DNA from 2 places in the Vibrio coralliirubri genome. Region 2 is predicted to be linked to the other one. Evidence: predicted binding sites of a transcription regulator. Region 2 holds the regulator's gene; the other holds the start of a gene.
What was found. The regulator PurR, encoded in region 2, represses purine synthesis genes. The targets are predictions, from matches to a motif close to TNANGNAAACGTTTNCNTNA.

Region 1 (3,431 bases), 1.6 Mb from region 2:
GGTATTCAACCCCGCCTTGTACCGACTGTTTCGGGTCGAGACGGTTGGTTACCCCAACACTCTTCGCGGTTGGCAGTGTCAACATCATCATGCCACGAACACCTGTTGGTGAGCGTGCAACAGGATTCCAGTGTGATTCTTGGTAGGCTAAAGCGGCAATCAAGCGCCAATCAAATTCTTGAGAGTACTTTTGAAATAGCGGTGACCATTTTGGCAGCTTGCTGTCCAGTGCTCGGATAAAGGCGCGAGTATCAACGTAGTCAAAAGTACCGATGTGGCCGATGTATTTCTCTTCCAGTGAAGCCAGTTCACCAGACTGTTTTAGGTTACCGAAGAACTCAATCAACAGAGCATAAAGGCTTTCATCTTCAGACTTCTGCAAATACCAAGAGATAGGTTGGTCTTCTGTCAATTCAAAAGCCAAAGCTACGTCTGGGTATAAACGTTGTGCCAGTGATAGCTCAATCGAGTCAGCCACTGTGAATAAGCGCTCGCCAGTCGATACTTCTTTGAGCAGGTCGTTGATATCAGCATTGCCGACCGCATCATAGATAAAGTCATCGTGTGTTTTCTGCAGCTGTTTTAGTGTTGGCTCAAAGTGTGAGTCTTTCACCACGACCAAAGATGGCGTTAATGTGTCAGTAGACGCCGCCTCTTCTGATTCAGTTTGTGCTTTAACAAAGTCAGCCTGACGCTCATTCTCGAAATTGATCAGTTGCTCAAGATTTCTTGGTCGCCACTGGCCTTTTTTGTATACGACCTGTTGGCTTACATAGTAATAAGCAGGCGCGGCGCGATAAGCGCGTGTCAGTTTGCTGTTTTGCGTTAAGCCGGTCGCGATAAGATCGATCTCGCCTTTCTGCAGTGCAGGGAACAAGCCAGACAAACGGTAAGCGGGTTTAACCTCAAGCTTTACACCAAGCTCCTGCGCAAATTCACGAGCTAATTCGTAATCCAAGCCAGCAGGGCCATCAGGACCGATGTAATAAGAGAGTTGGTTATTTAGGGTGCCGACACGAAGAACGCCACGATCTCGTATCTGCTCAAGGACACTTTTAGGTTCAGATTCAATCTGGCATCCAGCTAACCCAAATAGGGCGATGGCGAGCAGAAGGAACTTAGACGAAAAGATGAGCGTAAATTTAGGCATCAAAATGAAATCTCGAAAAGTGGAAGCCCCTTTATACCAAACCCCGCAAGGCTGGCAAAGCAGGTTTAATTAAACAGTTGTAAAAGTGGTGATAAATGCAGCAAAAGTACCATTTACGCAGAAAGATAAAAAAAATCACGCAAACGGTTGCTTTTGGTGTTACGTCACAAAAAGAAATGCTTTATAATGCGCTCGCATTGAAGAGGTGGAATCGGCATAGGTTTGGCAACCTTCGGGAATAGCTTCGAAGAAAACAGTTAGGTTGTTCCTATAACCCACTGAATTTATTCCAATACTACCTTAATCAACTGCATAAGAGACGTAAGCACATGAGAATTTTGCGTGGCTCCCCAGCTCTATCTGAGTTTCGTGTTAACAAGCTTTTAGAGCTTTGTCGTGAATTAAGCTTACCTGTAACAGGTATTTACGCTGAGTTTGCCCACTTTGCTGATCTAACGGCAGACCTAGATGAGTCTGAAGTTGAGAAGCTAGAAAAGCTACTGACTTACGGTCCAACGATTGAAGAGCATGAACCTGAAGGTTTACTGCTGCTTGCAACGCCACGCCCGGGCACTATCTCGCCTTGGTCTTCAAAATCAACAGATATCGCACACAACTGCGGACTGGCTAAAGTGTCACGTCTAGAGCGCGGTACTGCTTTCTACATTGAAACCTCTGCTGAACTTTCTGAGCTTCAACTTGTTGAGCTGAAAGCAATCTTGCACGACCGTATGATGGAAGTGGTTTTCACTGACTTCGAATCAGCGGCTGCACTATTTACCGTTGCTGAGCCTGCTCCTTATGCGGAAGTTGACCTATTAACTGGCGGACGTAAAGCGCTTGAAAAAGCAAACGTTACCCTAGGTCTCGCGCTTGCAGAAGATGAGATTGATTACCTTCTTGAAAGCTTCACTGAGAAGCTAGGTCGTAACCCGACTGACATCGAGCTAATGATGTTTGCACAAGCGAACTCAGAGCACTGTCGTCACAAGATCTTTAACGCTGATTGGACTATCGATGGCGTTAAGCAAGAAAAATCATTGTTCAAGATGATTAAGAACACCTTTGAAACGACACCAGAACACGTTCTGTCTGCTTATAAAGATAACGCAGCGGTAATGACTGGTTCTGAAGTTGGTCGTTTCTTCCCAGATCCAGAAACTCGCCAGTACAGCTACCACCAAGAAAAAACACACATCTTGATGAAAGTTGAAACGCATAACCACCCAACTGCAATCTCTCCGTGGCCGGGCGCATCGACAGGTTCAGGCGGTGAAATTCGTGATGAAGGCGCAACCGGTATTGGTGGTAAGCCAAAAGCGGGTCTTGTTGCTTTCTCTGTATCTAACCTTAAGATCCCGAACTTCGTTCAACCTTGGGAAACTGACTTTGGTAAGCCAAGCCGTATCGTTACAGCTCTGGATATCATGCTTGAAGGTCCTCTTGGTGGCGCGGCATTCAACAACGAATTTGGTCGTCCAAACCTACTTGGCTACTTCCGTACTTACGAAGAGAAAGTAAACTCTCACGCAGGTGAAGAAGTGCGTGGTTACCACAAACCAATCATGCTAGCGGGTGGTCTTGGCAACATCCGTGACGAGCACGTTCAGAAGAAAGAGATCCCAGTAGGTGCAAGCCTAATCGTTCTTGGTGGTCCTGCGATGAACATCGGCCTTGGCGGCGGTGCGGCATCTTCAATGGATTCTGGTTCTTCTTCTGAAGATCTTGATTTCGCTTCTGTACAACGTGAAAACCCAGAAATGGAGCGTCGTTGTCAGGAAGTTATCGACCGTTGTTGGCAGCTAGGTGATGCAAACCCAATCGCATTCATCCACGATGTGGGCGCGGGCGGTATCTCGAACGCACTTCCTGAGCTAGTAGACGATGGCGAGCGTGGCGGTATCTTCAATTTACGTGACGTACCAAACGATGAGCCGGGCATGAGCCCACTTGAGATCTGGTGTAACGAATCTCAAGAGCGTTACGTAATGGCAGTTGCTGATAAAGACATGGCAACATTCGACGCGATTTGTAAGCGTGAGCGTGCACCATACGCAGTGGTTGGTAAAGCAACGGAAGAGCGTGAGCTTAAACTTGAAGATTCACACTTCGACAACACGCCAATCGACATGCCAATGGACATCTTATTAGGTAAAACACCTAAGATGCACCGTGACGCTAAGACGCTAAAAGCGAACAACCCTGCGATTGACCGCTCTGGTATCGAGATGAACGAAGCGGTTGACCGTGTTCTTCGCTTGCCAACAGTCGCTGAGAAAAC
Region 2 (3,431 bases):
CCAACACAATACCCAATATCATTTTCTTACTCATTGATACTTCCTCTAAATTTTCAATGCATACCGATAGTATAGATAGACAGGCAAAGCATAGATTAACTTTCACCAGATATAAAAAAAGCCGCAGTAAATGCGGCTTAGTTGTGTATAGAGATTGTACTGACAATGTTAATTGACGCGATTGATAAGCTCTTCGCGACGCTGCTGCGGTATAACAGACCAATGTGTACCATTGATCGCGCCTTCTAGCGCCCAAAGTAGTTCAATACTGACAGAAGACGCATGCGATTCTTTGATGGCGTTAAATGCGTTTACAGAGCCAGATTCATATAAACGTTCTACAGAATCGATCCCTGCCTTTTTCAACATACGCTCGGTAGCGAGTCGAAGATTAGGCAGATCTTTGAGTCGGGTCGGCTTAGCAGAAGACTGCTCAGCTTTTTCTTCTTTAGCAAAACCTAGAGACGTGGTTGCAAGCTGCAAGATTTTCTCTTGGTCTTGCCAGAGGCCTTCAGGTAAAGCGAAATATTTAGTAACGACAGGGAAACCACGTTTTTTGTAGACGTACGGTTGAAACCCTTGTTGTTCGAATTGTTTCGTTGTGCCTTTGTCTGCGCGTATGTGCAACTGGTCATTTACAACCAGAGCAAACATAGTGTCATCAGCAAAAAGACCGAAGCCACCAAACATTGAGCGTGATTTTATTTTTCCTAGGGACTCAAATAACTTCATCGAGTCCTTTAGTATCGGTTTATCCATGTTATTTATCTCGGTGTATTTGAACTACGCCACCAAATAAGCAGGTCCGAGAGATTAGCAAAATGTTGCAATTAAATTGTCAATAAGCCGTAAATTACTAAATTATTAGTAGTTACTGCATTTTGCCATCGGTAACCCCGCTACCATACCAACGAGTGGTTTAGGCCGGAAGCTTTGCGTCTCACTCTTTCGAGTGGTTTGCCCTGTGCGTGACTGATTGAATAGAATAAAGTTTTTGTTGAATGAAGCTCACAGTTGATATTTCAAAATGTGATATTGCTTCAATTAATGATCTTTCCGTTGTGCATCTGGGTTCATTATAGTTGCTGATAAAAAAAGCGCACCTAAAGGTGCGCTTGATGAAATTAAACTCGAATTATCAATTAATTTAACGTTTTAACTGTACTTCGTTCAACAATTTCAGGGTGCATTTCGAAGACGCGTTTTTCGTGGTCTTTGTCTTTGATGCGCTCTAATAGAATTTCGAATGCATTCTTACCAACACGACGCTTTGGTTGGTGAACGGTCGTTAGCGGCGGAGAGAAGTATTCAGCCAGTTCGATGTTGTCGTAACCGATCACTGAGATATCTTCTGGAATGCGAATGCCTTTTTCTTGCAGGCGGCTCATTAAGCCGAGTGCCATTGTGTCGTTAAAGCAGAATACCGCCGTTGGACGATCTTCCATCTCAACGATTTGTTCTGCAGCAAGAACAGCCGTATCACACTCGAAGTTACCTTCGATGATCATATTTTCATCGGCAGAAATCTTAGCTTCGTTAAGTGCACGCTTGTAACCGGCAATACGTTCAACACATGCTGCTTTGTCTAAGTGGCCACTTAAACATGCAATCTTAGAGTGACCGCGTTCAATAAGGTATTTGGTCGCTAGGTAGCCACCTTCTTCAGAGTTATCGATGATCTTATCAGCCTGAGAGCTCTCAGGGCCCCAGTCCATGATAACTTTAGGGATGTCAGCGTGACGGTCTAACATCTCTCTTAGTTCTTCAGTTAGGTCAGAACACATAACTAAGATGCCATCTACACGTTTCTCTGCAAGCATTCGAATGTAGTCACGTTGCTTCTCATAGATACCGCCCGTATTACACAGGATCAAAGTGTAACCTTGACGGTAGCAGTAGCTCTCAACACCATCGATAACTTCAGAGAAGAATAGGTTAGTTGATTGAGTCACTAGCATGCCGATAGTGCGTGTTGTATTACATTTCAAGCTACGAGCAACAGCACTTGGTGCATAGTTCAGTTCATCTACGGCTTTGTTTACTTTTTCTTGAGTTGCTTCTGCAACAAAGCGAGTTTTATTGATTACGTGAGAAACGGTTGTTGTTGATACGCCGGCTAAGCGAGCGACATCTTTTATAGTGGCCATGGTTTTATCCTATTAGAAGCTACTTTCCCAAAGTACGGAATAAAGTAGCCGTTAAGCTACCTAACTAAGAGCTTAAATTTGTAGGGCTCTTTGGGTACTAAAGTGCTAAAAAACAAAAAACCGCTATTGAGCGGCTTGTCTTAACACCGAAATGCTCTGAACTTTAATAAGCATAGCATTTCGTGAATGTTTCATATTTTATCGTTTGCGGTCACAATTTTAGACTGACTAGAAACTACTCGCAATAAAATTCACCCAGAAATCCGGGTGAATTGTCACATTCTACTGAATTTATTTACCTAGTCATCCAATAAGCTATTCACCAGCTAAATATTGAGTGTCTAATTGACAGAATGCGAGTAGCAAAGATGAGACACTAGCGTAGAAACCGAATTCATCAACGTCATGACATTTCACGTTGAACTTTGGTACCCAAGTCAGCAGTTGTTGGTCGATAAACTGCTGTTGAACGGCAAATGAATTCTCTAGCTCTTCTTCAATATCCGTTTCGTTTGAACGAATGATCAAGTTACCAAGGAAATCGAGTTCGATAGCAATGTGGTCTGCTGGCTCTTTTAGATCTTGGTTCACAACTAAGTTGTGCTTAGCCATGATCTCTTCCATATCTTTTGCTGGCTTATCATTCAAAAGGCCAGTTTCGCCGATATACATAGAAGCGTAAGGAAGAGCGCCGTGTTTATCTGTCTTTAAGAAAAGGTCGCAAAAGTCTGCAGACAGTTCTAGCTGGGCATCTTCACGTGTTTGTAGACGGTTCAGCGCATCCACTAACTTATCAATCGCTGGCTTTAGTGTTTCATTTTCGCCTAAACCAGTTAGGAAAGAACGAATTTCAACAGAGTGGTAGTGATCGAGTTCTTCTTGAGTGAGCTCTTTGGCAAATAAGCTTGATAGCCACCAGTATATTTCTGCTCTTTGCTCGTTGAACGCTTTCGTATCTTTCATTTGTTAGATCCTGACTTAGTCTTGTGATGTTGCTTATATACATCTTGAAGTCACTTGGGCATAAGCACACCAAGGCTGAATAACAAGGTTATTTGCGAAACGCAAAGTTACTCGTTAGTAGTAATGCCTATATTGAATTGCGATGGACGATAAATAGCAAGGTTTAAGATTGTCTTGTATCAAAAAAAATCCATGTTTCTGGCTTTTATCTTCTGTACCACTAGAATTGTTACTAGTTATGAATAGAATAGTCACTGAAACTATTAAATAAGAAAAGTGGTGTAGATGAGCTATCACGTATTAGTCGTAGAAGATGATGTG

Region 1: purL (phosphoribosylformylglycinamidine synthase) is a predicted target of PurR. The motif match lies at 1,286-1,305, and genes of this name have one in related genera.

What each region holds. Positions count from the first base shown of each region.
Region 1 is NZ_AP025470.1:2,898,066-2,901,496, reverse strand. Features, by position in the region: gene mltF (membrane-bound lytic murein transglycosylase MltF) at 1-1,150, opposite strand, end outside; gene purL (phosphoribosylformylglycinamidine synthase) at 1,480-3,431, shown strand, end outside.
Region 2 is NZ_AP025470.1:1,263,343-1,266,773, forward strand. Features, by position in the region: gene OCV20_RS05945 (TVP38/TMEM64 family protein) at 1-34, opposite strand, end outside; gene OCV20_RS05950 (TfoX/Sxy family DNA transformation protein) at 169-759, opposite strand; cyclic di-GMP riboswitch class I at 887-972, opposite strand; gene purR (HTH-type transcriptional repressor PurR) at 1,143-2,147, opposite strand; gene torD (molecular chaperone TorD) at 2,463-3,110, opposite strand; gene torR (two-component system response regulator TorR) at 3,396-3,431, shown strand, end outside.